4 regions of the Leminorella richardii genome follow, and region 1 is predicted to be linked to each of the others. Evidence: predicted binding sites of a transcription regulator. Region 1 holds the regulator's gene; each other region holds the start of a gene.

What was found. The regulator Fur, encoded in region 1, represses iron uptake genes when iron is present. The targets are predictions, from matches to a motif close to ATAATAATGAGAACNACTATCAA.
Region 2: a site for Fur is predicted at 5,821-5,843, ahead of DQM29_RS05445 (TonB-dependent siderophore receptor). Genes of this name have one in related genera too.
Region 3: a site for Fur is predicted at 4,156-4,178, ahead of DQM29_RS08580 (TonB-dependent receptor domain-containing protein). Genes of this name have one in related genera too.
Region 4: a site for Fur is predicted at 1,698-1,720, ahead of DQM29_RS05115 (Nramp family divalent metal transporter). Genes of this name have one in related genera too.

Annotation. Positions count from the first base shown of each region.
Region 1 covers NZ_LS483470.1:2,344,665-2,352,919, forward strand. The annotation lists gene DQM29_RS10750 (carbon starvation CstA family protein) at 1-1,569, shown strand, start outside; gene DQM29_RS10755 (YbdD/YjiX family protein) at 1,641-1,835, shown strand; gene DQM29_RS10760 (CobW family GTP-binding protein) at 1,875-2,936, shown strand; gene fur (ferric iron uptake transcriptional regulator) at 3,153-3,602, shown strand; gene DQM29_RS10770 (autotransporter family protein) at 3,852-6,482, opposite strand.
Region 2 covers NZ_LS483470.1:1,146,846-1,155,100, reverse strand. The annotation lists gene DQM29_RS05470 (MBL fold metallo-hydrolase) at 1-99, shown strand, start outside; gene DQM29_RS05465 (GlxA family transcriptional regulator) at 154-1,113, shown strand; gene mutS (DNA mismatch repair protein MutS) at 1,388-3,949, shown strand; gene DQM29_RS05455 (MSMEG_1061 family FMN-dependent PPOX-type flavoprotein) at 4,038-4,610, opposite strand; gene DQM29_RS05450 (ABC transporter substrate-binding protein) at 4,614-5,720, opposite strand; gene DQM29_RS05445 (TonB-dependent siderophore receptor) at 5,907-8,090, shown strand; gene rpoS (RNA polymerase sigma factor RpoS) at 8,186-8,255, opposite strand, start outside.
Region 3 covers NZ_LS483470.1:1,865,827-1,874,081, reverse strand. The annotation lists gene hutW (heme anaerobic degradation radical SAM methyltransferase ChuW/HutW) at 1-634, opposite strand, end outside; gene DQM29_RS08590 (TonB-dependent receptor plug domain-containing protein) at 1,054-3,192, shown strand; gene DQM29_RS08585 (heme/hemin ABC transporter substrate-binding protein) at 3,204-4,046, shown strand; gene DQM29_RS08580 (TonB-dependent receptor domain-containing protein) at 4,240-6,288, shown strand; gene DQM29_RS08575 (alpha/beta hydrolase) at 6,360-7,229, shown strand; gene DQM29_RS08570 (DUF3772 domain-containing protein) at 7,316-8,255, opposite strand, start outside.
Region 4 covers NZ_LS483470.1:1,080,989-1,089,243, forward strand. The annotation lists gene DQM29_RS05110 (isoaspartyl peptidase/L-asparaginase family protein) at 57-1,031, opposite strand; gene DQM29_RS05115 (Nramp family divalent metal transporter) at 1,750-2,985, shown strand; gene chaA (sodium-potassium/proton antiporter ChaA) at 3,181-4,290, opposite strand; gene pagP (lipid IV(A) palmitoyltransferase PagP) at 4,444-5,010, opposite strand; gene yqaB (fructose-1-phosphate/6-phosphogluconate phosphatase) at 5,329-5,895, shown strand; gene DQM29_RS05135 (YqaA family protein) at 5,892-6,320, shown strand; gene gshA (glutamate--cysteine ligase) at 6,392-7,954, shown strand; gene luxS (S-ribosylhomocysteine lyase) at 8,110-8,255, shown strand, end outside.

The DNA of each region.
Region 1 (8,255 bases):
GCGTTCATGATCATGATTATTATTCTGGCCGTACTGGCTCTTATCGTGGTCAAGGCGCTGATCAACAGTCCATGGGGCTTCTTTACCGTAGCTATCACCATTCCTATTGCGCTGTTTATGGGGGTTTATACCCGCTACATTCGACCAGGAAAAATTGGTGAAGTGTCCATCATCGGCTTTGTGTTGCTTATGCTGGCCATCATCTACGGTGGTGAAGTTGCCAAGAGCCCGTCTATCGCCCCCTACTTTACGCTGGACGGCGTAGAGCTGACCTGGGCGCTGATTATCTACGGCGGCATCGCCTCTGTTCTTCCTGTTTGGCTGCTGCTCGCCCCTCGCGACTACCTGTCTACGTTCCTGAAGATCGGTACCATCGTTGGTCTGGCTATCGGCATCGTCTTTATCGCTCCGTCGCTGGAAATGCCGGCAACCACACAGTTTATCGACGGTACTGGGCCGGTATGGGCAGGAAACCTGTTCCCATTCCTGTTCATCACCATCGCCTGTGGCGCGATCTCTGGCTTCCACGCCCTGATTTCTTCAGGTACTACGCCTAAGATGCTGGAAAACGAGTCTCACGCTCGCTTTATCGGCTATGGCGGCATGCTGATGGAATCTTTCGTTGCCATTATGGCGCTGATCGCCGCATGCGTTATCGATCCAGGCGTCTACTTCGCCATGAACAGCCCGCTGGCGGTTCTTGGTCCAACAGTAGACTCTGCCGCTCAGGTGGTTAGCTCTTGGGGCTTTACTGTTACCCCTGAGATTCTGACCCAGTACGCTAAAGACGTCGGCGAAGCCTCTATCGTCTCCCGTGCGGGCGGAGCACCAACGCTGGCTGTCGGCATGGCGCACATCCTGAGTCAGATTACCGGCCCGTCCATGATGGCCTTCTGGTACCACTTCGCCATTCTGTTCGAAGCGCTGTTTATCCTGACGGCCGTTGACGCAGGCACCCGCGCAGGTCGCTTTATGCTGCAAGACCTGATGGGCACCTTCGTTCCCGCTATGAGACGCACTGACTCCTTCGTCGCTAACATTACCGCTACAGGTCTGTGTGTAGCCGCCTGGGGTTACTTCCTCTATCAAGGCGTCGTCGATCCTCTTGGCGGCATCAACACCCTGTGGCCTCTGTTCGGTATTGCAAACCAGATGCTGGCAGCGATTGCCCTCACGCTGTGTGCTGTCGTACTGTTCAAGATGAAGCGGGAAAAATATGCCTGGGTTGCCGTACTGCCAACTATCTTCCTGCTGGTTTGTACGCTGACCGCTGGCTGGCAGAAGGTGTTTGACGCCAACCCGCGCGTTGGCTTCCTGGCGCTGGCCAAGAAGTATCAGGCATCGCTGGACAAGGGTGAAATTCTGGCCCCGGCCAAGTCTCTTGACCAGATGAGCGCGCTGATCTTCAATAACCAGCTTGATGCAGGGCTGACCGTGCTGTTTATGCTGATAACGGTGAGCATCGTGGTGTTTGGCCTTCGCACTGCCTTCCAGGCCAGAGCGAACTCTAAGCCAACCGCCAACGAAGTACCCTACGAGCCGTTACCAAGTTCTGCAACACAAAGCTAATCGTTGATGTACACTAAAAGCAGCCGCAGTTCATTTTTGCGGCTGCTTTCTTAACGATAAAAGGCAACGCTATGTTTGAAGATTTAGCCAAAGTAGGACGCTATCTCGGCCAGGCTGCTCGTCTGATGGTAGGCGTACCTGACTATGATACTTATGTGCAGCACATGCGCCTGACCCATCCCGAACAGGAAGTTATGACGTACGAAGAGTTCTTTCGCGAACGTCAAGAAGCGCGCTACGGCGCCGGTGGCGGGCGCTGCTGTTAATCCGTTAAGATTTTTCTACGCTGAGGTAACACAACCGCAATGACCAGCCACACTCCCCTTCCGGTAACTATTCTGACTGGCTTTTTAGGCTCGGGTAAAACCACGTTAATTAACCACCTGTTGAAACACTACCCTGACGAAAAGCTCGCTATTGTAGAAAACGAGTTTGGCGCAGTCGGTATTGACGGCGGTTTACTTGAGCGAGGCGGTGATATTGAAGTTATTGAGCTGACCAACGGCTGTGTATGCTGTAGCGTCCGAGGTGAATTGACGGAGGCATTGAAAAGCCTGCTGACTCAGCGAGATGCTGGAACCCTTTCCTTTGAGCGTCTGTTACTAGAAACGACGGGCCTTGCCGACCCAGCGCCGATCGTACAAACCTTTTTTGTTGACGACCAGCTGAGAGAGCGTCTGATGCTGGATGCCGTTATCACTCTGGTTGATGCAGAACACGCGCAAAAACAGCTTAGTGAACACCGAGTTGCCGTTTCTCAGGTTGGGTTTGCTGACCGTCTGATCCTGACTAAGCTCGACCGCATAGATGAAGAGGCCAAGCAGCTTCTACTGGAGCGTCTTCGCACCATCAATGGAAAAGCCATTGTCTGTGAAGCCCAAGGGGGCAAACTGGAAAAAGAAGCCTGGATTGGTATTGAAGCCTTTAATCTGGACGAGAACTTCCCCCTTAACGCAACCTTTTCTCCAACATTAAAGAACAGCACCACGCCGCTGCGTTTTCATCCCATTCCTTCTTCAAACACCTCGACTGCACGCTCGTGGAACGACGACATTTCGTCTCACGTCTTTGAGGCGGGAGAGGTGAACGTGAAGCTTATCGGCGCCTTTATGGAAAACGCCATTGAACAACACGGCAACGATATGCTGCGCTACAAGGGCATTCTGGCCATTGCCGGAGAACCGCGTCGCCTTATCGTTCAGGGTGTACATCGCGTTGTTGGGTTTGACTACGGCAGCGAATGGCGGCCAGATGAGGCGCGCAGCACTAAACTGGTTATCATCGGTAGACGTTTGCCCTTAGAGGCATTAGAACAGGCGTTTAAAGCCTGCTCAACTGAAAATCAAGCCAGCGTTCAAGCACCTTAAGTCGATTTTTGTATGAGAAGCTCGGTTGCAACACACGATTCAGCGCCTGATTTAACGTTAGAGTCAATGAATCAGTGATGAAACCTATTGATACTATCGGTTTTTCCAACGCTTTCGAAAGATTTTCATTTAGCGTCTCAGGCTCTATAATGATACATTATACTTTAATTAAGTATCCGCCGGCTGTAGCACGACGCCTCGATTAGGACAATTCGAATGACTGATAACAATACCGCACTGAAGAAAGCAGGACTCAAAGTAACGCTTCCTCGCCTTAAGATTCTGGAAATTCTTCAGGAGCCCGAGAACCATCACGTCAGCGCCGAAGACCTCTACAAAAGGCTGATCGATATGGGCGAAGAGATTGGTTTAGCGACGGTCTATCGCGTATTAAACCAGTTTGATGACGCCGGAATAGTGACTCGCCACAGCTTTGAAGGCGGAAAGTCCGTTTTTGAACTGACGCAAAAGCATCACCACGATCACCTTATCTGCTTGGACTGCGGTAAAGTCATTGAATTCAGCGATGAGTTTATTGAACAGCGACAGCATGAGATTTCTGAAAAGTACAACATCAAGCTGACCAACCACAGCCTTTATCTGTACGGTAAATGCAGCAGCGGCGACTGTCGTAAAGACGAAACAGCTCACAACCCCAAAGCTTAATCACACCCTTTTCTACAAACCACCTGCTTTAGCGGGTGGTCACCCGTTTAGTCTTCTTCCCTATTCCTACTCGTCTCTTTCGGCAATCTGCCGATTGACGTGACTTTGCCTGTCTTATTCACCGCTTTAATAGGCAATTTGGTTTACACTCAACGCAAAAAAACAGCGCAGGTTTATCACCTGCGCTGCTTATCAATACGACTGTTGGCGTTTTATCTGGCATGTTGAAACGCCTTCAAGACCAACTCATTAGAACTGGTATTTCACACCCAAATTAACCGACGTATCGCTGTAGCCGTGATTTCCCACCTGCTGTGCAACGTTAGACCACAGAGCAACGTTCTTGCTCAACTGCCCTTCCGTACCCAGCTTCAGTTCACCCACATTGCGGCTGCCCGCCTGATTCAGACGGCTTCCGTTCATCACTACGCCCGGCTCTTTGCTGTTGTACAGCCAGTTGGCTTCAGCATAAACGGTAAACTGTGCGGCTTTTTCACTTGCCGGAGCGGTGACGCCATCTCGGGATAGCTTAAAACCTAAGCGGGTTTGTAGGTTATCGTGCCCATCGCTTTGGATGCGCGTGCCGTTCTTCTCCCAGTGCGTGTCAGCCTTCAGACCGTTCCAGGTCAGTTGCCCCTGCGGGGTGATAAAGACCGACGAAATGTCGCTCTGGTAGATCGGCATCCGATAGCCCATCTCTACTGACGCGCTGTAGCCCTTAATGCTGTAGGTTTCCGGGGACATCTCTTCACCGTTGACCGATGCATCCAGCCAGCTGTAGTTGACCCAGCTGTCCACATATGCGCCGTTCAGCGTGTTGGCATTTTGATACCACGTGCCGTACAGGCCGGCGTTGTAGCCCTTCACATTGCCTTTAGACGAATAGCCGCTCACCGTTGAATGAGTATTGGTTTGCGCTCTGCCGTACCCGACCATGACGCCAAGACCCAGTCGGCTTTCGTTGCCGAGGTCAAGGCCCATAATTTCACCGCCGCCCTGCACCACATAGCGATTGGTCTGGTTGCGCAGCTGCCCTGAACTGTCGCGAAAACGCGTGTGGGAACCCACCTGACGCAGCCACATGCTGGAGTTCTCCGCACGACCTTCGCGATCTTCCAGACGCAGGTTAAACAGGGTGTTTGCCGCTGCGATGTTCCCCATATAGCTTCCCGCTTCAGGGCGGTAAACCGGGGTTTTCTTGTCTGCTGGCGCAGGTGCCGGATCTTCCCCACCCGGCGTCGGCTCAGGCGTTGGAGTTGGCTCTGGTGTTGGAGTTGGTTCCGGCTCCGGAGGTGGCTCAGGGATCAGCTCAGAACGCAAGAACCAGCCGCCGTTGTCTTTATGCAGGAAGTACTCGAACGCACCGCCAATGGCACGACCGTCTAGGGTAAACTCTCCATCGTCAGACTGGCCGCTGACGCTAACCACTTCGATACCCTGAGTGGTCACGGCTCCAGCGCCGTTGACATTGGTCACGCGGATCTTGCTCTCTCCCGAATAGTCACCGTTAATCAGCAGCTTATCCGTAAGTGAATCGTCGTCTTCCAGAACGGTATTCAGCGCAAAAGTACCGCCATAGCCAACGTAGTCGCCGTTGATGGTTAAGGTTTTAAAACCGCTGCCGTCCTCCGGAGAAGAAAACGCTACCGTGCCCCGGTTTATCAAACTGCTAACCGTTGAGCTGCCGTTCATGTTCCATACGCTGTTTTCATCAATATCCAACAGGTTAATTCTAGAGAAGGCTGTGGTCAGATCGGAGCCATTGCGCAGCGCCACGCGAAGATCGCGATCGCTCTGTTGAGTATTGAGCAGAATATTCCCTGTCATTCGCGACCCATCAAGAGACACGGACACTTTATCGGCAAGCTGGCGGTTAGTGTTGGTATTGTTAAGCGTGATGTCGCCTACCAGCTCTGCTCCGTTCGTCAGGCTGACGTCAAGCGTCGAATTACGGTGATTCACCGAGTTAGCCTTATCAAGATTGATATTGCCGTTCATCAGTGAGTTGTTTAGCGTCACGCCCAGTTTGGTTTCCTGCGTACCTCGGGACTGCAGAGACGAAAAGAGGATATTGCCGTTAATGGTACTCCCTTCGCGGATGTCCAGCGTCGACTGGTCGCTGATACTGTTCGTGCTGTTGTCAGCAATATAAATCGCTACGTTATCCCGACCGCCGACCAGCGTCGTGCCCTGCACGTTCAGATCCAGATTGCCGTTCTGATTGCGCACGGCGTAGCCGTCCTGCGCCTCAATGTAGCTGTCTTTAATCGTCATGGCGCTTTCGCCGCCGCGGAAATTAAAGTTGACCCCGTGGCTGTCGCTTCCGGTCAAAAATAGTCGGCTGCCCTCAAGATATGCCGTTGCGCCATTTTCTACGTTCATTCCCAACGAACGAGTACCGGAAATTTCAGCCATCACGCCGCGGGCGTTGATTTCAGAACCTAACTCTTTCGCCCACAGCCCGGTAGACTTATCGCCCGTTGAGGTCAGGGTCATTCCATAAATATCGACAATGGAGTTTGCCGCTGCTGCCATCACGCCAGTGCTGTTCTCTCCTGACTGGTTTATTTTTACACCGATAGCGTCAACAGTAGTGTTTACTTGATTGGTATAGTGGTAGTTACCGGAATATAGCCCCACTCCCCCCTGATTATGGTCAACATAAATTCCGGTGGAGCTATCCCCTTCGGAATTAAGTCCGCTGTTTTCCAACGTTATATGCGCACCCGCAGCAACATACACGTTTGTTGAATTGTTATATCGGGTGGTGATAAAGGAACTCTCTGCCGACGCTCCGCCAAAATAATGTCTGTCTCGGGTATCTTTTATCAGAATGCCAATACTGCTGGTCGCTGTCGGGGCACCATCAACTTTATACATATCAATTCTGACGTTATTCAGAGTAGCCTGTGATTTACCGAAACCTAAAAAACCCGCTAATCCATAGCCGTAACCATTTAATGAGGACCGAACGATTATATCGGTATCCTCTACAACGGCACTCATTACTCTGGTCTCATATTTACTGGATGCATTCGTATCCCAACTCATAGAGAGCGCCGTATTTGTTGTCTCTATCCGACTTCCCTCTACCTCCAGCAGTCCGCCCATCCTTACACTAATGCCCGAATCACCCGATGTAATATGAGTATTCTTTATTGACATCGATGAACTGTCAGTGCTGGTTGAGTTTAAGTCGGTAACTGAGATATTTCCCTTGTCCCCCATCGCGATCGAGGAGTTTTCAACAGTAATTCTTCCCGCATGGTGGGCTAGAAGAGCGCGGGCAAAAGTATTAATGGTAGAGTCGCTGATCTCAATCAACGAGCCCTCACCCACTGCTCTAAGTGCACTATAATAATTATACGAATCTATAGAGGTATTAGGGTTATCAGTGCGGTCGTTGATATGGTAAGCATCAACGTTTTTTAATCGTATCGCACTACCAGCGTAAGCCACGCCTAAAACAACGAGATCCCGTGCAAATAAATTAGTTGACAGAGGTCGATGTGATTCTAATACGATACGGTTGTTTTCATCACCGTAGCCGTGAATTTCCCCACCGCCTGATGCGCTCAATACCTGATAGTATCTGCCGCCTGCTGTCAAACCCGAACCAACGTAGACCGTGCTACCATTATGTAGATAGCTTTGCCCGGGGTTCAAAGTAGCAACATCTTCAGCCTCTGTTACCCAAAGACTGGCCTGATTAGAAACCGAAGATTGCCAAATACTGGCCTGAGCGGTAAATGAAGTAAGGCAGGAAAATATAGAGACAGCTAATAATTTCCTTTTAAATTTTAATGAATTAAAATCCATTTCAAAAATCCCTCTTTATGAACTTATATAACCACTAAGTCATTGATAACCTGTGCACATATACACTTCTTAGAGAAAGCAGAAAATACCCTATGCATCAATATCCATAATCAGTCACATAAAGGTGCATTTATGAATCATAATCCTAATCATTTTAAAATCTTCAGAATATAAATTCACTCTCTTACAAAAAATCCCATTTTAAAAATTACGGCCACCGACAAAAAAGAACATGCACCCAATAAATAACCATAAATAATTATATAACTCTAATTTATTTGTATATTTCGAAATTATAGATCGATATTTGTTTCAATGAAAGAAAAAAAAGAATCAGAAAAGAAAAATTATCAGAAATTAATTTATTTTTCAATCTGATAATGATTTAAAAAGTAAAAATAAAAACCCCAAATAGATACGCATTCAAAGAAAAACCCCCTATATAATCTTCAAAAAAATTCCTTACTAGCAATGCATTCATCAACACATAATATTTAACATGAAACTATTATCACGAAAACAATAAAAATATACCCTACATTAAAAAAACACAAAAATAACAAAGACAACGCGTATCACTAGGATAAAAACAACATTAAAAATCCCCATAAAAAACAAATAACAACCTACCACCAACGCTTAGGAATCACTAGCCATTTATACAAAAACAGGGTAACTTAAAGAATGAACTACGCCTTTACCAAACAACCCCTGCATGTACAAAGAAGTAGGTATTACTGTGCTGCGGACGTAACGATAGCCCACTGCTGATGCTGTGAGGGAATAGACAAAAAAAGCGCCGGCTTATCGCCAGCGCTTCTATTGCTCTAAGTG
Region 2 (8,255 bases), 1.2 Mb from region 1:
TGCGCCTTAACAAGAAACGCCCTTCGTCAATTTTCCCGTGAACATGGTTTCAATTCGTGTCTGCGAGTTCCGGAAGATGGAGAATCCTGTACACTGTAAGCTCAGCGCCTATTTCGGTAGGCCTCATTTTTATCCGTCAGGACAGGAGTCTCCATGACAGTCCCGTCAGTTGTCGTCATTGCTACCGATGGCTTCAGCCCCTTTCACTTCTCCGTTCCCTGCACGATTTTTGGCAGTACTTTGCCTCACGAAAAGCTGTTCGACCTAAAGGTATGTGCCCAGACACCGGGCATCGTGCGCTCAACGCTTGGCCTGACTCTGAATGCAGAACAGGGAATAGAGGCGCTAGCACAGGCCGATATTATCGTTATTCCCTTTTGGCCTCACCCTGAGGAGAAACCCGACCCTGCTCTGCTGGCAGCGCTCACTGAAGCACACCGTCGAGGTGCATGCACTGTCGGGCTCTGCTTAGGCACCTATGTTTTGGCCTACGCGGGCCTGCTTGCCCATCGGCGCGCTGCAACGCACTGGGAATATGAACAAGACTTTAGCCAGCGCTTTCCCGATATCCAGCTCGATACCAACGCCCTATACGTTGACGACGGCGATATCATCACCTCGGCGGGAACGGCCGCAGGCCTTGACTGCTGCCTCCATATTGTTCGCCAACGCTACGGCAGCGTTGTTGCTAACCGCATCGCCAGACGTATGGTTATTCCCCCACATCGGGAAGGCGGTCAGGCACAGTTTATCGAGCGTCCTCTTTTATCATCCACCAAGGATATCCGAATCAACGCGCTACTGGATTTCCTAAAAGACAATCTGGCACAGAACCATCAACTGGATACCCTCGCCGCCCGCGCGATGATGAGCCGAAGAACCTTAACCCGGCAGTTTCATCTGGCGACCGGTATGTCTATCGGAGAGTGGTTAACCGTAGAGCGCCTGCAGCGAAGCCATACTCTGCTGGAGTCAACTAGCCGTACAGTGGAAACCATTGCACAGGACGTAGGCTTCGCGTCGCCGGTGTCATTTCGACAGCGCTTCAAAGAGCGCTATCGCGTAAGCCCTAGCGAATGGCGTAAAACCTTTCAGGGTAAAACGTTCGAATAAAACAGCCAACTTCTAGCGACATCTCCCATCTTTTGCTCTCGATTTACCTTTGACGTATTTTTTAATTTATTGAGGCGTTTCCTTGCTTTATCATGGCGTTCTTTAACATCGTCCGCCGCCTGATGCGTTGTAAAGATATGCCTTATTCTTGCCCTGACCTTCAGAATAGCCTAGGGTATCGCACGTATCTTTTATAACGCTTCTCGCCATCGTCAGACGCTGAAAACAATGCCGCGCCAGCCGCTGAATTCAAGGGACTAACAAGACAAACTCTATGAGTGATAAAGCAAACCTAGACGCCCATACCCCCATGATGCAGCAGTACATGAAGCTTAAGGCTCAGCATCCTCAAATTTTACTGTTCTATCGCATGGGCGACTTTTACGAACTGTTTTATGACGATGCCAAGCGGGCGTCTCAGCTGCTCGATATCTCTCTCACCAAGCGCGGCGCCTCTGCCGGCGAGCCCATCCCCATGGCGGGTGTCCCCCATCACGCGGTGGAAAACTATTTGGCGAAACTGGTTCAGCTTGGCGAATCCGTCGCTATCTGTGAGCAAATCGGCGATCCGGCCACCAGCAAAGGTCCGGTAGAGCGCAAAGTGGTGCGCATCGTCACACCGGGAACGGTCAGTGACGAAGCGCTGCTGCAAGAGCGGCAAGACAACCTGCTGGCAGCCATCTGGCACGACGGTGCGCGCTTTGGCTACGCGACGCTAGACATCAGCTCCGGTCGCTTTCAGGTTGCGGAGCCGGCCGACAGGGAAACAATGGCCGCAGAACTACAGCGCACCAATCCTGCGGAACTGCTCTACCCGGAAAACTTCGAGGCTATGGCGCTGATTGAAGGTCGCCGAGGGCTACGCAGAAGGCCTCTGTGGGAATATGAGATAGATACTGCCCGCCAGCAGCTTAATCTGCAGTTCGGCACTAAAGACCTCAACGGCTTTGGCGTGGAAAAGTCCGTATACGCCCTGCGCGCCGCCGGGTGCCTGCTACAGTACGTCAAAGACACACAGCGGACGGCGCTGCCCCATATTCGCAGCCTGACGTTTGAGCGCCAGCAGGACGGCATTATTCTTGATGCCGCCACGCGGAGAAACCTTGAGCTGACCCTTAACCTGTCTGGCGGCAGCGAAAATACTCTGGCATCTATTCTCGATCGCACCGTTACGCCAATGGGCAGCCGCATGCTCAAACGCTGGATACACGCGCCAACCAGAAATCTCGACACGCTGCGCAGCCGCCAGACCGCCATAGAGGAGCTGCGGAGTGCCTATTGCGACATTCAGCCGTTTCTTCGCAGCATTGGCGATCTAGAGCGCATTTTGGCGCGCTTGGCGCTTCGTACCGCACGCCCTCGCGATCTCGCTCGCATGCGTCACGCCTTTCAGCAGCTTCCCGACATTCACGCTCTGCTTGCTCCGCTATCTAGCGAAGCGGTTGAATCTCTGGCGCGCCAAATTAGTGAGTTTGACGAGCTTAAAGACCTGTTGGAACGCGCGATTATCGAGTCACCGCCGGTGCTTATTCGAGACGGCGGCGTTATCGCCCCAGGCTACAATGCCGAGCTTGACGAATGGCGCGCTCTGGCGGACGGCGCCACCGACTATCTCGACAGGCTGGAGATTCGCGAGCGAGACAGGCTGGGCCTCGATACGCTCAAAGTGGGCTTTAACGCTGTTCACGGCTACTACATTCAGGTCAGCCGCGGTCAAAGCCACCTTGTTCCGATCAACTACGTTCGCCGACAGACGCTGAAAAACGCCGAGCGCTACATTATTCCGGAACTAAAAGAGTACGAAGACAAAGTTCTGACCTCAAAAGGAAAGTCTCTGGCGATAGAAAAAGGGCTGTATGACGAACTGTTTGACCTTCTGCTGCCTCATCTAGAGGCTTTACAGCTAAGCGCAACAGCGCTGGCTGAGCTCGACGTTCTTTGCAGTCTGGCTGAACGCGCCGATACGCTCGGCTACGTTTGCCCAACGCTTTCCGACAGACCGGGTATTCAAATTGTTGCTGGTCGCCATCCGGTGGTTGAGCAGGTTATCAACGAACCCTTTATCGCCAACCCGCTACAGCTGTCGCCACAGCGTAGAATGCTGATTGTTACAGGCCCCAACATGGGGGGTAAAAGCACCTATATGCGACAGGCGGCACTGATCGTTCTGATGGCACATATCGGCAGCTTTGTTCCGGCGGATAGCGCCACTATCGGGCCAGTGGACCGCATTTTCACCCGCATTGGCGCCGCTGACGATCTGGCCTCAGGGCGCTCCACCTTCATGGTGGAAATGACAGAAACCGCCAACATTCTGCATAACGCCACCGAGCAAAGCCTGATCCTGATGGATGAAATTGGGCGCGGTACGTCAACCTATGACGGCCTGTCGCTGGCGTGGAGCTGTGCGGAAAATCTGGCGAATAAGATTAAGGCGATGACACTGTTTGCAACCCACTACTTCGAACTGACAACCCTGCCCGACCGCATGGAAGGGGTCGAAAACGTCCATTTGGATGCTGTAGAGCATGGAGAAACTATTGCCTTCATGCACAGCGTACAGCCGGGTGCGGCCAGCAAAAGCTATGGCTTGGCGGTTGCTGCGCTGGCGGGCGTACCGCGAGACGTTATCAAACGGGCGCGCCAGAAGCTAAAAGAGCTCGAGTCCCTCTCGGTTAATGCGGCCAACGGCTCTACAGAAGGTGCACAAATGGCGCTGCTGGCGGCCGATGAAGAGACGCCGCCGGTTGTTGAAGCGCTGGAGTCTATCGATCCTGATGCGCTGTCGCCTAAGCAGGCGCTGGAGTGGCTCTATCGTCTGAAGAGCATGCTGTAAGCAGCAGATTTTAACAGGTCAGCGTGTAGGTATTCCTGAGCTACAGGCTATATCGACACGCTGACCTTTGCTTTTCTGCTTTAAGGCATTAGGCCGTTCTAGCCTGATGAAACTCAATAATTGACGTCATTGACGGCGCCTTGTCCTTACGGCTTTGGCTTTCGCTCTCCCACAGCTTCGCCAGCGCAATTGCCTGACCGCAGTGAATAAACGCCTCTTCGATATCGACAACAATGGTGCACTTCACTTTCTTCCCGGTTTCGCTGAAAAAGTCCGTCAGCGCTGGGTCGAGCGACAGTCTCGCCTTGCCGTTTACCCGAAAGACTTCGTTAACACCGGGAATAAAAAACGTCAGCCCCACCTGAGGATTGCTGATGATATTTTGCATACCGTCTAGGCGGTTATTTCCTGCATAGTCGGGAATCAGCAGCGTTTTTTCACCGACTGTTTTCACGAATCCCGGCTCCCCGCCCTTGGGAGAAACGTCGACGCCGCTCTCCCCTACTGTGGCCAGCACCAGAAAAGGAGACAGAGCAATCATCTTCTGCCCATAGGGAGCAAGAAAGTCTAGCTGCTTTTTAACCACCATTTCACTCGGCATCGAGTAGTACTGACGCAGCTGTTCTTTAGATCCCACAATGTGTTCAGGTCGAATATACATAAGCTATCTCTGTAAAGTGGTCCAATAGGTTCCCTTTAAGGGCACCGGAAGGAATCGTTGATTCATTTCATCCATCGTTTTCTGTGGATCAATATCCTGATAAAGCTCAGGCTGTATCCACTTGGCCATCACTTCTGCCCCCACGATGTTAAAAGGCGAGCCGGTAAAGTAGTTCCAAAATCCGTGAACCTGACCGCTTTTTACTGCATCGAAAGTGTTAATGCCCTTTTGCTCTGTCAGCATCTTAAGCTGTCGTTGACTCACCGCGGGATCGACGCTCGTTCCCATCGGCAGCGCTTTAATGGGATCTACCGCAGAGTGGCCTGTAGCGATGTAGATCTGCGGATCTTTTGTAATCACGTACTCAAGGCTGAGCAGCCCGCCGTTAGCAGTCGGAAACTTATCAGCACCGATATTTTCGCCCTGAAAAAGAGAGATAAATTCACCAGGCCCGCCGGTACCGCTGCTCCAACAGCAATCCCACATGCCGGGATAGGCGTTCAATAAGACTCTAGGGTGAGAGATATCTTTCCCCTTTAACCTTTCCGTCAGCGCCGCCATGTGCTGCTGGTAAAAGTCGATAACCGCCTCGGCCTTTTCCTCTCTATCCAACAGCTGCCCCAAAAGGCGAGTAGACGCTACGGTATTTTTCATCGGTTCTTGGTAATAGTCGATCACCGCAACGGGAATTTTACTTTTTTTCAGCAGGGCAATTAGCGACTGCGACCGCGGTACTTGCCAGGCTTCAAAAATAACCAAGTCAGGAGTAAGAGAAAGCAGCGTTTCTAGAGAAAGTTCATCTCCACTGCCGCTACCAATGGTTCTTATCTTTGCCAGCGCAGGAAAGGACTTCTCAAACAGTCGATAGGTCGCTTCATCAAATTTTTTAAGCTCACTGCCCCAGCCTACCAGCACTGCCGCTGGATCTTCATGCACAAAAGAGAACGCCAGCAGGCTATAGCCCGATGCCAATATGATGCGCTGAGGTTTTTTCTCCAGCACAACTTTTTGCCCTGTCACATCTATCAGCTCTTTAGACCATCCTTCAGCCTTCACTGCTGATACACAGAAAATCAGAGCCATCAGTAGATAACGCACGCCTTTATACATGAAATGATTAACCTTTTTATTAACTATGGAACCCAGCCGCGCTCTGGTTAAGCCGGAAAGCGCAGATAATACCACCGCCTGATGGCACACTTCACCTGTAATGATAACTGTTCTCTTCAATTTTACCGGAACAACTCACTTTCTGGTTTCCATTGACAGTTACCTGCAAATCAAAAGAAAATAGCTATGATAACTATTATCATTTTTAACACTCATTGGAAAAACAAGTTTATGAACAATCACGTTGTCATGCCGAACGGTTTGACCTATAAGCCACTGGCTTATGCAGTCCTACTGAGTTTGGCAGCGGTCTCACCGGCTATAGCACAAGACGCTCAACAAAATACTGAAGCAGGTGAAACCCTTGTTGTTACCGCGAGCAATACTGCGATGAAAATTGACACCCCAGCGGCGGAAACGCCCCGCTCGGTCTCAGAAGTCACGCTGGAAGATCTTAAAGATCGCGGCGTCAGAAAGATTGACGAAGCGATGCGCTACAGCGCCGGTATTCAGACTGGCCATTACGGAGCAGACAACAGAACTGACTGGCTCATCATTCGCGGCTTCGAATGGTCTCCTTACCAAAACGGCCTACAAACGATTACTAATGAAGCGGGCTTTTATTCCTGGCATCAGGAAACCTACGGTATCGAACGCCTTGACGCCCTTAAGGGCCCCGCCTCCATGCTGTACGGGCAAAATCCTCCCGGCGGCCTGGTTAACGTTATTACCAAGCACCCTACTCGCTTAAAGCAGGGTGAAATTGACGTCTCTTACGGCTCTAATGACTATCGTCATTTTGGTCTGGACACTTCCGGCCCGCTCAATGATGAAGGCAACGTACTGTACCGCTTTGTAGGCTTCGCCAAAAAGGACAACGGCCCGGTAGACGGCGCATCCAGCGAGCGCTACTACTTTGCCCCCAGTATGACTGTCGATTTCAACGACAAAACCAGTTTGACCCTGCTCACCAGCTACATGAAAGACAACACCAACCCAACCAGTGGCTTTAAACTGCCCTACGGCACGCTGAAAAGTACGCCATTCGGTAAGGTGGATAAAGACACCAGCTTCGGCGAGCCGGGCTATAGCAAGGGTGATTCAGAGCAGTTCAACATCAGCTATGAGCTGAGCCACATGTTTAACGACACCTGGACGTTTAAGCAAAACGCCTCCTACAGCTATCTTAACCTGCTGCTGCGCAACGTATACGGCTCAAAAATGCTTGATGACAAAAACGTTCAGCGCGGTCTGACCTATCGTGACGGCAGCGCCCAGAACTACGCTATCGACAACCGCCTGGTCGGCAACTGGGTTATCGATCGTTTTGAAAACACGCTGCTGTTGGGTACTGACTACTCAACCGTTAACTCACGCGGTAAAGACGGCAACGTCTATAACTTCGGTTCCCCACTGAATATTTTCAGCCCGGTCTATGGCAACTACACGCCCGTCAGGGACGATCAGCTATTTAGCCACCATACCAAGCGTTTCCAAACCGGTGTATACGTTCAAAACCAGCTGAAGTTCGACGACAAGTGGATTCTGCTGCTCGGCGGCCGGTACGACAAGGCTCGCTCTAGCGACATTATCTCTAATGCAGGAGCCAGCAGTGGCGCGGCTAACGGTCGTATCGATATGGACGACCACAAGTTCAGCAAAAGCGCTGGCTTGATGTATCTGGCCGAAAACGGCCTTAACCCGTATATCAGCTATTCTGAATCCTTCCAGCCGCTGTCCGGCCGCGATGGCTACGGCAGTCCTTATAAGCCGCAGACCGGGCAACAGACAGAAATCGGCATTAAATATGTCCCTCAAGGCTTCAACGGCTACTTCAACGCAGCCATGTTCGAAATGTACCAAAAGAACATGCTGACGACGTCCAACGATCCGAGAATCAACTATGCGCAGGTGCAAACCGGTATGGCTCGCTCGCGAGGCCTAGAGCTTGAGGGTGTCGGTCACGTAACGGATGCGCTGCAGCTTCACGCTAACTATACGTTAAACCGTGTAGAAACCATTCGTTCAGGTGACAGCGATGAAATCGGCAACCGTATACCTTTAACCCCGTTGCACATGGCGTCACTCTGGGCAAACTACTCCTTCAGCGGTCCGCTTGAAGGATTAACTGTCGGCTCCGGCGTTCGCTACATTGGCAGCACCTACGGTGACAAAACCAATAGTAAAGACCTGAAAGTTCCCGCCTACACGCTTTGGGATGCGATGGTTCGCTACGACATCAGCAAAGAGTGGCAGGTGCAGGTTAATGCCAGCAACCTGACGGATACCAACTACGTCAGCGGCTGTAACTACTGGTGTTATTACGGTGAAGGTCGTACCGTAACAGCAAAAATCAATTACCACTGGTAATTCGATACGCATAAAGAAGCCGGCTCTAAGCCGGCTTCTTTATTTTTACATTTCTACATTAAATAAACGTCTACAGAACAAAAACGTTAAGGCGATTATTCCTGGAACAGCGCCTCAATGCTCAGCCCTTGTTTAACCAGAATCTCACGCAGCTGGCTTAAGCCC
Region 3 (8,255 bases), 480 kb from region 1:
GATCGCAAACCACAGCGGCTTTATCGCGACTGCACAGGTTGTGTAAAAATGCAATGGACTGCTCTTTGTCTGATGTCCTTGCCATACGCTGCCGGATGCGGGTATCAAAGGTCTGGATACCGATAGAGAAACGGTTTGCGCCAGCGTCTAAGCAAGCGTCAATCCGCTCGTCATCAAAGTTGAGGATCCGCCCTTCAACCGTAATCTCACAGTCAGGCGCCAGAGGTAAACTCGACTTCAGGCGCCTGATAATGCGAAACAGCCCCTCCGCAGAAAGCGAAGTTGGCGTGCCTCCTCCGAAGTAAACAGCGTGGATAGGTGCGGACTGTAATAAAGGGCTATCGGCTTCCAGCGAAATCTCTTTGAGCAGATAGTCGACATAGCGCTGAGCGTCTTGCTCGCTGAACTTATTCTGGTAAAAACCACAGAACGTACAGTGCGTAGCGCAAAATGGGATATGTAAATACAGCAGTCTTTTACGATGAGGAACGGCGCTTTGAAGCAAAGAAAGCCAGGCATCGTTAATGGCTTCAGCCTGGAGCGGTACACTGTTGCGCCAAGGCATTGTCGCACGGCGATCGGGAAAAGGGAGAGGTCCGGGCTGAGCATAGTAAGGCGTTAAATCAATAGCCATCTTTCATTCTCTGATTCATTCTGTCGGTTTACATCAAATGACTCGCATTAAATGATAATAATAATCGTTTATCAAATAATTTTTTGCCACGTCTAAAAGGCTATTTTTAGAACGAAATCCTTATCATGGTGACTAATTCTTTCTTTTTTTTAACAAAATCCTCAACTATAAAGATGCATTTTTCATGTTTGTTTTCATCTTATTAGCGTGAATTCTCTTAATCAAAATGTTAATTTTTTGCAAAAGAAAAACCGCGTGAATTATTTAACTGATTGATATTTTTATTATTTAATCAATAGATAATAATTCTCATTTTCATGACATTGATCAAACAACGCTAAATTAGTACTCGAAACTCATCTTTTCTTTCTCTATAAAGTCTAACGATAATCATTCTCATTAAAAAGTAGAGAAAAAAAATGAAAACAAGGAAAACGCTTCTGGCTGCCCTTCTTCCCTCTTTACTCACGGTGTCTGCCGCACAGGCAAATCAGGAGTCTGTAGAGGAAAAAGAAGGCGATACAATGGTGGTGAGCGCGAGCCGCTCGGAGAAACCGCTTTGGGAAAGCCCGGTGTCGATTCAAGTCGTCGACAGACAGGCGCTGGATAAGCTCACCGGAGACTCTGTAGCCGAAGCGCTGCGCGATGTTCCCGGCGTGGAGATTTATGATAATGCGCTGGCGGGCAGAAAGCAGATCCGCATTCGTGGTGAAGCACCGTCAAGGGTGTTAATTCTGATCGATGGCCAAGAGGTTACCTACCAGCGCTCAGGCCACAACTCCGGCCCGGGATTGCTTATTGACAGCTCTTCCCTTGAACGTATTGAAGTGGTTAAAGGCCCTCACTCGGTGCTCTATGGTTCACTGGCTATTGGCGGCGTGATTAACTTTATCACCAAAAAAGGCGGCGATAAGCCGATTGGCGGCAAGATCAACGTGGTCTATGACAGCGCCACTGACGGATGGACAGAGTCTGCCGCCGTCTACGGTTCTATCGATGGCTTTGACTACCGCCTAAACGCTAGCTATGCCGATCACGGCGATCGGGATACGCCAGACGGTCGACTGCCTAATACCGGCTTTGATAATCAGAGTCAGGGAGCGTGGCTAGGCTATACGCTGGGCAAGCACAAGTTCGGCCTTTCCCTCGATCGCTATAAGCTCGATACACAAACTTACTTCAACGAGCCTGGGTATCAGGCCTTTAGCGTCAAAATTCCCAAACTGACTCGAGAAAAAGTAGGGCTTTTTTACGACTATCAGATAAATGGCGACATCGTTAAAAATCTGCACGTAGACGGCTATCGTCAGGAAATTGAGCGTCAGTTTCGTAACCATATTGAAGTGAGTACACCGACCGGCAGCCCAATGATCGGCAACCTCGATGTGCTCACTAAAACTAACACCAATGACAAACAAAAAACGGACGGCCTGACCTTTCAGGCCGACCTGACACCGTTTCAAAACGACACGCTGCTCGTTGGCGCTCAATATCAGCGTGACAGGGTCACACAGGATTCACTTAGCCAAGTCACTTCTTCAACCTCCACTGGCTTTCCTCCTGCCACAAACTATCAGCGCCAAAAAGAGTCGGATAACCGCTGGGAGCAGTCAAGCTGGGCTGCTTTTGCTCAAAACGAACTGAAAATAGCCGAAGATTGGACGTGGACACTGGGCGCTCGCCAATACTGGTTAGAATCCAAAAATCTTGATGGCGGCAGTAAAACCGTTCATTCAACAACCGGTACCAGCTATTCGGTAGAAGATAAAAAAACCGTTAGGGATAATACGTTAACAACGTCCACCAGCTTGCGCTATTCCGGATTTACTAACACAGAACTGCGCTTTTCTTATGCCGAAGGCTACGTGTTCCCTTCTCTGTCGCATCTCTATATCGAGACAACGGCTGGCGGCGGTACCATCTACGGTAATCCAAACCTGAAAGCGGAAACGTCAGACAACTATGAAATCGGCCTGCGCTATAACGGCCATCAGTGGTTTATCGACACTGCCGTTTATTACTCCATTGCGGATAACTACATTACAACGCTAGCCTGCAACGGTGACGCGGTATGTAACGGCAATAGAAACAGCAGCCGTTCAACCTATCAGTATTACGCCAATGTCGATAAGGCGTACACCTACGGCATGGAGCTTCACGCCGAATACAGCGGCTGGTCTTTTGTCCCTTACGTAACCGGCAATATGATGCAGCGTGAACTGAAAATGGACACCCGCAGCACCTATGATACTGGTGAACCCATGCTGACAGGTCGTTTTGGTGTGAGAAAGAACCTGTTCCTTGAGATCGTTGACGTAGAAGCCGACGTTTATCTGCGCGCGGCCTCTGGCGCCAAAGATAAAACCACCGATATTGAATACCGCTATCCGGGATGGACGACGGCAAATATTGCCTTAACCAGTCGATTTGGCTCAGACAATCAGTATCAGGTAAATCTGGCGCTGAACAACCTGACGGACAAGCGCTATCAAACGGCTCGAGAAAGCATTCCTGCGTCTGGGTTTAACACAGCCATCGGCTTTGGCTTTAGCTTCTAAGGGGACATTCCATGCTTCGTCTGATGCTCATAGTGACGGCGCTTATTGCGCCCCTATCCCTCTCAGCTCAAGAGCGGATTGTCATTGCTGGCGGTTCGATCGCTGAGGTTGTCTACGCCCTAGGCGCAGGCAGTGACGTTATCGCTGTCGATCAAACCACTTCCTATCCTCCGGAGACCGCATCACTGCCGCAGATTGGTTACTGGAAACAGTTAAGCAGCGAAGGCATTCTGGCACTGAAACCCACGCTGTTTCTTACCTGGAACGATGCGGAACCGGCTCATGCTCTCAGCCAGCTGTCATCGATCGGCGTAAAAGTACTGGCCTTACCCCGTACTCCCGCGACGGTTGAACAGCTGCGAGACAATATTCGCGCAATCGCCTCGACGCTAAACCGAAAAGAACAGGGGGAAGCGCTAGTTGCCAATATAGAAAACAGTCTGACATCGGTGAGAAAAAAGGTAGATGCACATCCGGATAAAGTAAAAGTGTTGTTCTTACTCAGTATTGACAATGCGGAGCCACAGGTAGCGGGTCAAAGAAGCATTGCCGACGGCATTATGGCTTTAGCGGGAGGCCACAATGCAGCGACTCACGTTCAGTATAAAAAATTCAGCGGTGAAGGCATTATCAGCAGCCACCCTGACGTTATCGTTGTGACGGAACAAAGCCTAAATGAACCTGACGGTATGGCAAAGCTGGGTTCTATTCCCGGCGTACAGCAGACTCCTGCTTGGAAAAACGGGCGCATTGTGGCTATCGACAGAGCCATTATTCTGGGGATTGGCCCACGCGTAGGGCAAGCCGTTGAACAGCTCTATCACGGTTTTTATCCGCAGGAAAACCTCCAGTAGGTCATCGAGTTCCCCTTCCTACTTTACCCTTCCTGTTCTCCTGTACCTCCGGCTTATGTCGGAGGCACGGTTTCTATTGTAAAGATTTATCAACAAAACTCTTGATCAAATATAAATAATAATTATTATCATTCCGATTTCTTTTCATAATGAAACTAAAATTACGCTTTATTACCACTGAACAGGGATAACGATGAACCACAACACGCTCAACCGTTTGACAATTGCCATTATCAGCAGCTTTGCCGCCCTTCCCGCTTTTGCTGCCGAGAGCGAAGAAACCATGGTTGTGACAGCCTCAGGCTTCCAGCAGGCGCTTCGCAACGCTCCCGCCAGCATCAGCGTCGTCACGCGTGAAGATTTAGAGAAAAAGCCGTTTCACAATCTGGCCGATGCCGTTAAAGATATTGAAGGCGTGAGCATTGCCGGCGGAGAAACCAATACTCAAGATATCTCTATTCGCGGATTACCCGGTGACTACACATTAATACTGGTTGACGGAAAGCGTCAAAACAGTCGTGAATCACGGCCAAACGGCAGCGGCGGCTTTGAAGCCGGCTTTATTCCCCCGATGGAAGCGATTGAACGCATCGAAGTGATCCGTGGTCCGATGTCAGCCCTGTACGGTTCTGACGCCATGGGTGGCGTAATTAACATTATTACCCGTAAAGTGGGTAACGAGTGGCACGGCGCGGTCGGTATGGACGCAACTATTCAGGAAAACGCCGATTCGGGCAACATGTACGGAGGTAATTTCTACCTTTCCGGGCCGCTAATGGAGAACCTCATCGGATTTCAGATCTACGGTAAGGCCGACTATCGCCCAGAAGACGACATTATTGGCGGCTATAACAAAAATGATAATAAAAACATCACTGCTAAACTGAGTTTTACCCCTACAGAAAGCCAAGACATTACGCTAGAAGCCGGTCGCACCGTGCAAAAGCGTGAGTCAACGCCGGGCAAGTCTATCGATGCTTACACTATCCGTGGTGGCCTGAAGCAGCCAAACTCAAAAACCGATCTCAGCAACGAGCGTAACCACTGGGCTATTACTCATAACGGCCGCTGGGACTTTGCCTTCACGGACGTTAGCGTGTACCAGGAAAAAACTAAGCGCGTGACCGAAAGCTATAAGCTTAACAGCAGTTCCGGCGCTTGGGTTGGTGGCTACGATAGTCGACGTCCCGAAATTACCAACACTGTCGTCGACGCTAAGATGACGCTTCCCCTGCCGAGCAACATGGTAACCATTGGCGGTCAGTATCAGTATTCTGAACTGGAAGACGGTTCAACTACCGGCAAAGGTAAAATGGAAAATGCCAATATTTCAGCCTATCAGCAGTCTATTTTTGTTGAAGATGAAATTTCTTTAACTGATTCTCTGATCTTTACCGGTGGCGTCCGTCTGGACGATCATGAAACCTACGGTAACTACTGGAACCCACGAGGCTATCTGGTTTATCACCTAACGGATGAAATAACGCTTAAAGGCGGTGTTGCCAAGGCGTTTCGCGCCCCGACGCTTCGTCAGATCAGCCCCAGCTACGGTACGGCCACCCAAGGGGGCGCCGGTATTATCTACGGTGACCCTGACCTGAAGCCAGAAACCAGCGTTAACGAAGAGATCGGCATCGCCTACGATCACGAGTCGGGCTTTAGCGCTGCGCTAACGCTGTTTAACACCGACTTCAAAAACAAGCTAACCAGCTACAGTACCGGAGATAAAGATCCGATTACCGGTCTGAACCTGTATACCTACGACAATGTGGGTAAAGCCAATATCAAAGGCGTAGAAGCGGCAACCAGCATTCCTCTTGCTCCATCGTGGAAGCTGGATCTGAACTACACCTACCTTGACTCCAAGCGCAAGAGTAACGATGAGTTCTTCAGCAGTGGAACCTCCCTTAAGGGAGAGCCTTTGGCGCAAACGCCAAAGCACAGCGCCAACGGCAAGCTGACCTGGGAAGTGAACGACACGCTGGAAACCTATACTCGCGTGACTTACACCGGCAAGCAGGTTTGGGCCGCCCAGCGCAACGGCTATACGGGGCCACGCTATCGCGATGGGTTTACCACTGTTGACGTCGGAGGTACGTATCAGATCAGTAAGAACGCCCAGCTGAATATGGCCGTTCTCAACATTACTGACGAAACCGGAGACGACATTGATACCAACGGCGGCAACTGGATTGTCGAAGACGGTCGTCGCTTCTGGGTTGGTCTAAACCTGAAGTTCTAACCTTTGTGTGCGGCATCCAGTGGAGAAAATACCGCTAGGATGCCGCCGCTTTGCTTTCAGGGTAGCACTCTATGTATAAATCGCTTATCGCCACCGCGCTGCTCTTTTGCAGCGGCCTTTCCGCTAAACCCTCACCCGTTATTCCCCCTATTGAAGAACTGGCTCATCAGCACTTTACGTTCAGCCAGCACGATCTGACCTCTAAGCAGGGCTATGGCTATCGCCTCTTTATTGCTGTACCTAAAACTCCTGCGCCCAAGGCTGGGTATCCGATTCTCTATATGCTGGACGGCAACGGCCAGTTTCCTTTGGCGGTTAACGGCTATCGCCCTGAAAACGGCCCTGCGCCGCTTGTCGTCGCAATTGGCTACCAGATGGATGTCAGCTATAACACTGACCTGAGAACGCGAGACTACACGCCCCCGGCTCAAGGAGAAGAATTTGCTAAAGGCGGGCAGTCAGAGGCGTTCTATCAGTTTATTGAACAAGAGGTGAAGCCCTGGGTTTACTCTCACTACGCCATTGATCGGTCACGACAAACCTTGGCAGGCCATTCATTTGGCGGGCTGTTTACGCTGCATGTGCTGTTCAACCATCCTCAAAGCTTTCAGCGCTACGTCGCGGCCAGCCCTTCACTCTGGTGGGGAAAAGGGATTGTTATCCCCAAGCGCACGCCGCTGCTAACGCTTAATTCGCCAGCTGTAACCCTTACCGTTGGGGAATATGAGGAAAAGCCCGATCCAAGCAAAGCTAATTTGCCTGTCGACCCTGAACGCGCCAAAAGGCAGGCCGAGCGTCGACAGGTAACCAAAGCGAGAGAGCTTGCTGCAACGCTGCATCAGCAGGGTGCCAACGTTAACTTTATTCTGTTTCCGGGTAAAAACCACGGCAGCGTGATCCCCGATGCCATTAATGAAGCCGTCAAGTCCGCTGCGCAGTAAAGGCGATAAGCAAGACGTCAAAGGGGAATTTATATTCCCCCGCTTCTTACTACTATTCCTGTTCTATTCTTCCTGAGCCTTCAGATTTACGACTTCCGTTGAGGCCTGTTGAACAACAAGGCTTTGAGGCTGGACAGCTTAACCCCCGCCGCGCGCAGGCGCTTTAAGATATCAAACAGCAGATCGCTTTTCGTTCGGCTTACCAGACGGGGGCTGCTCACGTAGCCCGTTACGCTGAGCGTAATGCCGTCTGGCGTCAACTGGCTGAAGGAAACGGACGGTGCCGGTGTGTCAAAAATCACTTCATGGGACACATAGGCTTCAATCAGGATATCTCTCACCTGTTCAGGATCGATATCCAGCGGAAAGGTCAGCGCTATTGTCGCGACACCCTGCGCGTTCCCCATGGTAACGTTACGCACGTTTTGTGAGATGAGCTGAGAGTTAGGGACAATGACCGTTGACTTATCGCTAAGCTGAATCTCCGTTGCCCGCACATTAATACGGCGAATATCTCCTTCTACGCCGCTGATGCTGATTAGGTCGCCTACTTTCACCGGACGCTCGGTGAGCAAGATCAGGCCTGAAATAAAGTTCTTAACGATTTCCTGTAGGCCAAAACCAATACCTACCGACAGGGCGCTGACGATCCACGCCAGCTTGTTCCACTCGATGCCCAGTACCGACAGGGTCATCAGGATCACTAACACGTAGCCAATGTTGCTAAACAGCGTCACCAGCGACATGCGCATGCCGGAGTCCATGGCCGTTTTGGGTAAAAACTTAGTGCTCAGCCAGCGGCGGGAGGTTCGCAGTACGTAAAGCCCAATGGCCAGACTGATAGCCGCGTTCATCAGGTTAGCCGGAACAATGTTGATCTTGCCCAGACTGTCGCTGCCGAGAATTTCAATCACCTTCTCTACCAGCGTCATCGGCGTTGTGGTGCCATAGGTACCGTTAAACAGCGCAATAATAGCCAATAGTACCAGTGCAGTATTGCCAATGGCCGAAAACAGGATGGTTGCC
Region 4 (8,255 bases), 1.3 Mb from region 1:
CTTTATAAGAGCGGCTCTGCACGGCATCGGTTGCCACGTATGGTTTTTAAACAGTATTAACTGCGATAGATATCAACGAATGCGTCCTGGCCGACTCGCCCAACGCCGCGATACATGCCTTCTGTATTGAAGGGTAAGGCCACGTTGCCGAGGCTATCTACTGCAATCAGGCCGCCGTTGCCGTTAATTTTTGGCAGTTTTTCCATAACGACTTTGTGGCACGCCTCATCGAGAGTCAGCCCGGCATATTCAATCAGCGCTGAGACGTCATAGGCAGCAACCGCGCGCATAAACATTTCGCCAGTGCCGGTCGATGACACGGCGACAGTTTGGTTATTGGCATAGCATCCCGCTCCGATAATCGGAGAGTCGCCCACTCGGCCAACCTGTTTGTTCGTCATGCCGCCGGTAGAGGTTGCGGCAGCCAGATTGCCGCTGGCATCCAGAGCAACGGCGCCGACGGTGCCAAATTTTTTATCGGGATCGATAGGATCCCCTTGAGGTGCTTCTGCCGCTCGTGAGGCACCGTCGTGATCGAGAACGACGCCCTGATCCAGCAGCGCTCGCTGAAGCTGATCGTAGCGCGCCTGTGTAAAGTAGTAGTCAGTGCCGACCATTTCTATGTTTTGAGTTTTGGCGAACGCCTCTGCACCGTCACCGATAAACATCACGTGCCTGCTGTGCTCCATGACGGCTCTCGCCGCGAGGATAGGGTTGCGGATGTGGGTTACGCCCGCAACAGCCCCTGCATTCAGTGTTGAACCGTCCATGATGGCGGCGTCAAGCTCGTGAGTTCCGGAGTGGGTAAAGACCGCGCCTTTTCCAGCATTGAACAGTGGATTTTCTTCCAGCAGACGAACGGCTTCAGTCACAGCATCCAGTGCGCTGCCTCCGTTGGCTAGAATAGACTGCCCGGCAGTAACAATAGATGTTAGGGCGCTACGGTATTCGGCTTCTTTTTCAGCCGACATTGCGGAACGCGTGATCGCGCCAGCGCCGCCGTGGATAGCAATTACGGGTATACGACTCATTTCTTTCTGGGATCCGTTAGTGTGTTTGTGTCTGGAAATATCTTTTTTGCCAACCAGACTGTTTTTCTTTTCTATCCCTGAGCCTGTTTATATATTCCTTTATGTATCGCTGATAAATCGATTTTTTAACTGGGCCGCGTTTTCCCTATTTTTCGACTATATGTCTTTGGATCTTGCTCGTAAAGAGAAATGTCATACACAAACGGGTCTGGAGAGTGAAAAAAGGGCTGGCTAGCGATGAGAACGCATGAATAAGTTATAAGGATATTAATGTTAATAACTTATTTTTCCATAAGATGATAGGCGTGGATATTGTCTTTCATTTTTTAAATGAAATGATGTTTTATGATTAGGCGATTAGATAGAAATATATATTGTTATAGAGCGGTGTTATTAGGGCAACCTCTCTGTTATTTTCGCTTGAGTAGATGATTTCTTGTTAACCGGCATTTTTGTCCATCCTCTTTCCCTGTCCCCTATGTGATTTCTGTTAAACCAGTATGTTAAATTTGTTACTTTATGTTTTTTAAATGTTGTATAAATGATGTGGATTTTTGTTGAACATAGTATAATCACTTCAGGTTCTGCCTCATTCCTCCCGACAGCTGGGATGCCGCTCTCCGGTTGATTTGTTCTTTTTGAGCGATGTGTATAACCTTCTTGATGTTAGTAATGATAATTATTATCATTTAAAAAAGAGCAAATGGGGAGGCGCAGAATGTCCGATTCAAGTGCCATAGTGAGATCGGGAAAGATATCGCGAAAAGTCAGGCTTTCCCTGATGGGCCCCGCGTTTATTGCTGCCATCGGCTATATTGACCCCGGTAATTTTGCTACTAATATTCAGGCGGGCTCTGCATTCGGCTATCAACTGCTTTGGGTGGTTGTGTGGGCTAACGTTATGGCGATGGTGGTGCAGCTGTTTTCTGCCAAGTTGGGGATTGCCACCAATAAAAACCTTGCTGAACACATTCGAGACAGGTTTCCTCGGCCTTTGGTCTGGTTTTACTGGGTTCAGGCCGAGCTTATTGCAATAGCCACCGATCTGGCAGAGTTCATCGGTGCCGCTATCGGTTTCAAGCTGCTGCTGGGCGTTAGTTTGCTGCAGGGGGCGCTGATTACCGGTGCCTGTACTTTCCTTATTCTTATGCTGCAAAGTCGCGGCGATAAGCCTCTAGAAAGAGTGATCGGCGCATTTCTTCTGTTTGTTGCCTGTGCCTATATCATTGAGCTGTTCTTTTCTGCTCCCGACATAAAAGCCTTGTCGAAAGGCATGCTGATACCGGGGCTAGCAAACCACGATGCGGTATTTTTAGCGGCCGGGGTGCTGGGGGCAACGATTATGCCTCACGTTATCTATTTGCACTCTGCGCTAACCCAAAATACTAAGGGGACGCGCGAGGAGCGCTATAGCGCCACGAAGTGGGACGTGGCGGTCGCTATGACCATTGCCGGATTTGTGAATCTGTCCATGATGGCGATGGCGGCAGCAGTTTTTCACTTCAGCGGCCATACGGGTATTAGCGAGCTGGATGAAGCCTACGTGACGCTGGAACCTCTATTGGGCAAGTTTGCTGCGGTAACTTTTGCTCTAAGTCTAATCGTGGCGGGACTTTCTTCTACCGTGGTTGGCACGATGGCGGGTCAGGTTGTTATGCAGGGCTTTATCCACGTACGAATTCCGCTGTGGGTGCGGCGTTTGGTCACGATGCTGCCTTCACTTGTGGTTATTATGAGTGGTATGGATGCAACTCGGATCCTGATAACAAGCCAAGTCTTTCTCAGCTTTGGGATTGCGCTCGCGCTGATCCCATTATTACAGCTAACGGGGAACAGACAGCTGATGGGGGATATGGTCAATGGACGATGTATGCAAAATTTAGGCAAAGTCATCGTGGTGCTGGTGGTAGGGCTAAACGCTTACCTGCTGGTTGGATTTTTCGCTAGCGCCTAAACGGCGTGGCTCTCTTTTGGCCTAATCGGCTGACCCCGCTTCTGTTATTCCGAACGTTCTCTATTTGCTTTTTCCGAGTATTTTTCTGCGCGGGGCGTCAGTTTGTCGCTGAGCGTGGAGGAAATAGGGGTATTTGTTGTGTGAAAATATTCCGGCCGGCGAACCGACCGGAATAGAAAAGGGAAAAGAAAAGCCTTATCCCATCAGTAAAACCATCAGATAGGCAACGAACATCGCCAGGTGGGCAGCACCGTTAAGCACATTGGTTCTTCCCGTGGCAAATGAGCTTTGGCACAGAATAAGCACGCCAGAAAGTAGAACAATGTTTGGCATGGAGAGCCCGAATACCAGCTGCTGACCCGTGATAAGTGCAATACAGACAACGGCAGGAACTGTCAGCGAGATAGTGGCGAGCACTGAACCAAAAAAGAGGTTCATAGCGCGCTGCACTTGGTTATTCATTACCGCTCTCATTGCGCCCAAGCCTTCCGGCGAAAGGATCAGAAGCGCTATCAGGAAGCCGGTAAACTGAGGCGGCGCGTTCATGGCTGTCAACAGGTGCTCTAGGAGCGGTGCGTTAATTTTTGTAATGGCAATAACGGCAACCAGATGAACAATCAGCCAAACGGCGTGCCAGAGGTTACCGTGTGCCGAGGGCTTACCGTGAGGATCGTCAGGGTTGTCGCTTTCGTCTTCATGCTCGTAAATAAACAGGCTTTGGTGTGTTCTGGTTTGAATCACCAAAAAGACCAGATACATACCGGCAGACAGTAGGGCAACGATGCCAAGCTGTCCGGAAGTAAAGGTGCCGTTGTCGAAGAAGGCCGGTAAAATTAGCACAATAATTGCCAGCGGCAGCAGCGCGGTCAGGTACTGTTTAATGCCTGCCAGATTGACGTGCTGAGTTGCAAACTTGCGCCCGCCTAACAGTAGGGATACACCGACTAGACCACTCATAACAATCATTATGACGGCGTAGAGCGTGTCTCGCATAAGCGTTGGCCCAGTATCTCCGGTGACCATGAGCGCAGAGATAAGGCTAACCTCCAAGATCACCACCGCCAGACTGAGGATCAGAGAACCATAGGGTTCCCCTAGGCGGTGCGCCAGCACGTCTGCGTGACGAACCACGCTGAAGGCGCTGCCGAGTATGGCGACTAGAGCAAGAAGGTTAACCAGAGAAATTGTTAAAAGGCTGGTACTGTGCTGCATATAGAGCAGAACCGGAATTGCTATCATCGCTAGAATCAGCGAGTACTCTTTGTGACGCGTTTTGACGACGGGGTGATCCTGTGTTTGAACCATAAATTCTCTCTAAGTCTGGAAAGTTAATTTCATTATTGAAATGGGAATAACTCAGTTTTGCCAAATGTTACAGGCGAAATCAGGCAGGCCAATAGGCTAATAATCTGTAAGATATGCACATATTAGCCTATGGACAGCTTTGGTATATTCTTCTTAAAACTGCCAGCGCGCCCAGGTAAACAGTACGTTGCCGTTGTTATAAGTACCGGGAATATACGTGTTTTGCAGCGCAAAGTTTTTGTACTCAATAGAGAACAGCGGCAGCGGCAGAGGAATGGGAATATAGTTATAGTCGTGTCGAGCGGTGACTGCGGCAGTAAACCCTAACCCCAAACGCCAGTCGCGCTGGTCGCCGAAATACCAGTTTTTCTGATACCCGTAGCCAACGATAGGTTCAAATTGGTTATGGGAGTCCTGAAATTCCATGGCGTAAATAGAGTGCCAGTTTCCGTCTTTATCAAAACGTGACACTCCGTAGCCAATGCCCCACGGCCTTTCATTATAAGAATCTATTTTATCCTTGTCATACATAGCCCGGTTGTGCCAGGTATTTAAGGGAACGTAGAGATCTCTGGTCGGGGAATTCCACGTCTCTTTGACATTGCTTTTTATAGTTTCCCAAATGCCCTGATCTTCCATATTTGCATCTTCAGCGAAGGCGTTGAAGGAGAGCGCGGATAACAAAGCGATACTAGTAGTAATGGTTTTCATAAAGTTCATGGCTATGTGTGTTGATATCCATATCGTTGTGCGCTCTAGATGAACGCCTTATTCGGCATATTCGGGCAGTTCTATAGCCGAATATTATAGTAAACAGCTCTATTATAGATGAATTTCTATAGCGAATTCATTAATTACGCGTCGTTTTACCGGTACGTTAGTGATAACATTTTGTAATTACGCTGATATTTTTATGTAAAGTTACGTAGCGCGTTTTTCTTCCCTGATGGATAAAAAGCGGTGAGCGACATCAACACGGTTTTAGGCTAAAGTAGCGTCATCGTTTTACCCACTCAGTCAAGCGACACGAGGTTCGTTATGTACGACCACTATCAGGGACTTATCTTTGATATGGATGGAACGCTGCTCGATACGGAAGAGGGGCACCGCAAAGCCTGGGATGAGGTTCTTGCCAAGTATGGCATGAAGCTTGATTTAGACGCGGTCGTGGCGCTCAACGGCTCGCCCTCGTGGAAGGTTGCAGAGTTTGTCATCAATAGCTATCAGGTGGATATGGATCCTCACAGTCTGGCGCAGGAGAAGTTCGCCATTGTTGAGGAGATCGTACTTGATATGGTGAAACCACTGCCCATCGTAGAAGTTGTAAAACGCTATCGCGGGCAGAAACCTATGGCAGTGGGTACCGGCAGTATGCACGGCTTTGCCGATCGCCTGCTGAGGCACGTTGGCCTCCGCGACTGTTTCACTGCGATCGTCGGCGCTGACGATGTGACTAATCATAAGCCAGCACCGGACACTTTCCTGACCTGTGCATCGCTGATGAAGGTACCGGCTAAGGCGTGTGTGGTGTTTGAAGATGCTCCGCTGGGGCTACAGGCCGCGAAGGCGGCGGGAATGGATGCCGTTGACGTTCGGACGCTATGAATGAGGCGTGGCCTTTATTAACGCTGTTTGGCAGCAGCTTTCTCAGTGCAACCCTGCTGCCGGGCAACTCAGAAATTGTATTTATTACGCTGCTTTCTACGGTGGATACCCCGCCGGAGTTATTGCTATTGGCGGCGGTAGTCGGTAATACGCTGGGCGGCTTAGTGAACGTTGTCATAGGCCGTTTAGTTCCGGTGCTTAAGCACCATCCTCGTCTGGCATTAGCCACGACGTGGTTGCAGCGCTACGGTTCCCCCGTGCTGTTGCTAAGCTGGTTGCCCGTTGTGGGTGATTTATTATGTCTGTTGGCAGGCTGGTTACGTTTACCCTGGTGGTCGGTTACTTTTTTTATGTTGGCAGGGAAGTCATTACGCTATGCGGTAGTGATGATGATAACGCTGAAAAGCGCCTCTTTCTTTAGCTAAAAAAGAGTTAACGCTCTCAGAATGACGGTTTGTGCGGCAGGTGGTATGAACATGAATTGCGGGAGGTCAATTTGATCCCGGATGTATCGAAAGCGCTGTCTTGGTTAGAGGCGCACCCTCACGTTTTAAACGGTATCAAGCGCGGTATTGAACGGGAGACGCTGCGCGTCACCCCACAAGGGCACTTGGCCACGACACCACATCCTGCTTCTTTAGGCTCTGCGCTGTCTCATCGTTGGATAACGACCGACTTTGCCGAGGCGCTGCTAGAGTTTATTACGCCCGTTGACGACAGCGTCGATCACACGCTGGCCTTTCTGCGCGATATTCACCGTCACGTGAGTCGTGAGCTAGGCAGCGAGCTGATGTGGCCTTTAAGCATGCCCTGCTTTATCAATTCGGAAGATACCATTGAGCTGGCGCAGTACGGCTCTTCTAACGTTGGGCGCTTTAAAACGCTCTACCGTGAGGGGTTAAAAAACCGGTACGGTGCGCTGATGCAGACTATCTCCGGCGTTCACTACAACTTCTCATTACCGCTGGAGTTCTGGCAGGCAAGAGAAGGGGTCACTGATGAGCAAAGCGGTAAAGACAAAATTTCCGAAGGCTATTTCCGTTTAATCCGTAACTACTACCGCTTTGGCTGGACGATTCCTTTCCTGTTTGGTGCTTCCCCAGCGATCTGCTCTTCCTTCATTAAAGGTCGCGAAACTCAGCTCCCCTTTGAAAAGCTGAAGAGCGGTGCCTGCTATCTGCCTTATGCCACATCTTTGCGCATGAGCGATCTGGGCTATACCAACACAGCGCAAAGCAATCTGGGGATCACCTTTAACGATCTGGACACCTACGTTAAGGGTATTAAGAACGCGATTTCTACTCCTGCGCCGCAGTTTGAAGCGCTGAATGAGAAGAAGGACGGTGGTCACCAGCAGATCAACAGCAACGTGTTGCAGATTGAAAACGAATTCTATGCGCCGATCCGACCTAAGCGCGTGACTAAGGGGGGGGAATCACCCTCTGACGCTCTGCTTCGCGGCGGTGTGGAATATATTGAAGTCAGAGCGCTGGATATTAACCCGTTCTCACCTATCGGCATCGATGCGGATCAGGCTCGTTTCCTCGACCTGTTCCTGATTTGGTGTACGCTGGCTGACGCGCCGATGATGAGCAGCGAGGAGCTGCAGTGTACGCGCTATAATTGGAACAGAGTGATTCTGGAAGGGCGCAAGCCGGGGCAAACCATCGGTATTGGCTGTGACAGTGACCGCCAGCCGCTGGATGTGGTTGGTAAAGCGCTGTTTGCCGACCTGATGCGGGTTGCTGAAGTGCTGGACAGCGGTAATGACAATACGCTGTATCAGAACGTCTGTAAAAAGCTGGTGTCTGCGTTTGACTCTCCTGAGCTGACCTTCTCCGGCAGAATGCTGCAGGCAGTAAAGGACGTTGGTATCGGTCAGTTTGGGCTAGCGCTGGCTGAGCAGTACCGGCAGAGTCTGCAGTCTGAGCCATTGAGCGTTCTGACTGAAGAAGCTCTGGAAGCCGAACGAGTCGCCTCTTTACATCGTCAGGAAGAGATGGAAAAGCGGGACACGATAAGTTTTGATGAGTATTTGGCTGAGCAGAATCGCCGCTGATTTAGAGATAAAAAAAAGGCCACAGTCTAGTGGCCTTACAAAATATCTTTAATGAGGGATGATAACGAGTGTTCTTGTAATGATAAGACTCGTACTTTTAGAAAAGGTTCTGGGTTGAGCAAAAAAATCTCGTTTTTTTTAAGAAGGTGATGAAAATGCCACTGTTAGACAGTTTTACCGTAGACCATACCCGCATGTCCGCCCCAGCGGTTCGGGTAGCTAAAACCATGAAAACGCCTCTTGGCGATACCATCACGGTGTTTGATTTACGCTTCTGCCACCCAAATAAAGAAATTTTGCC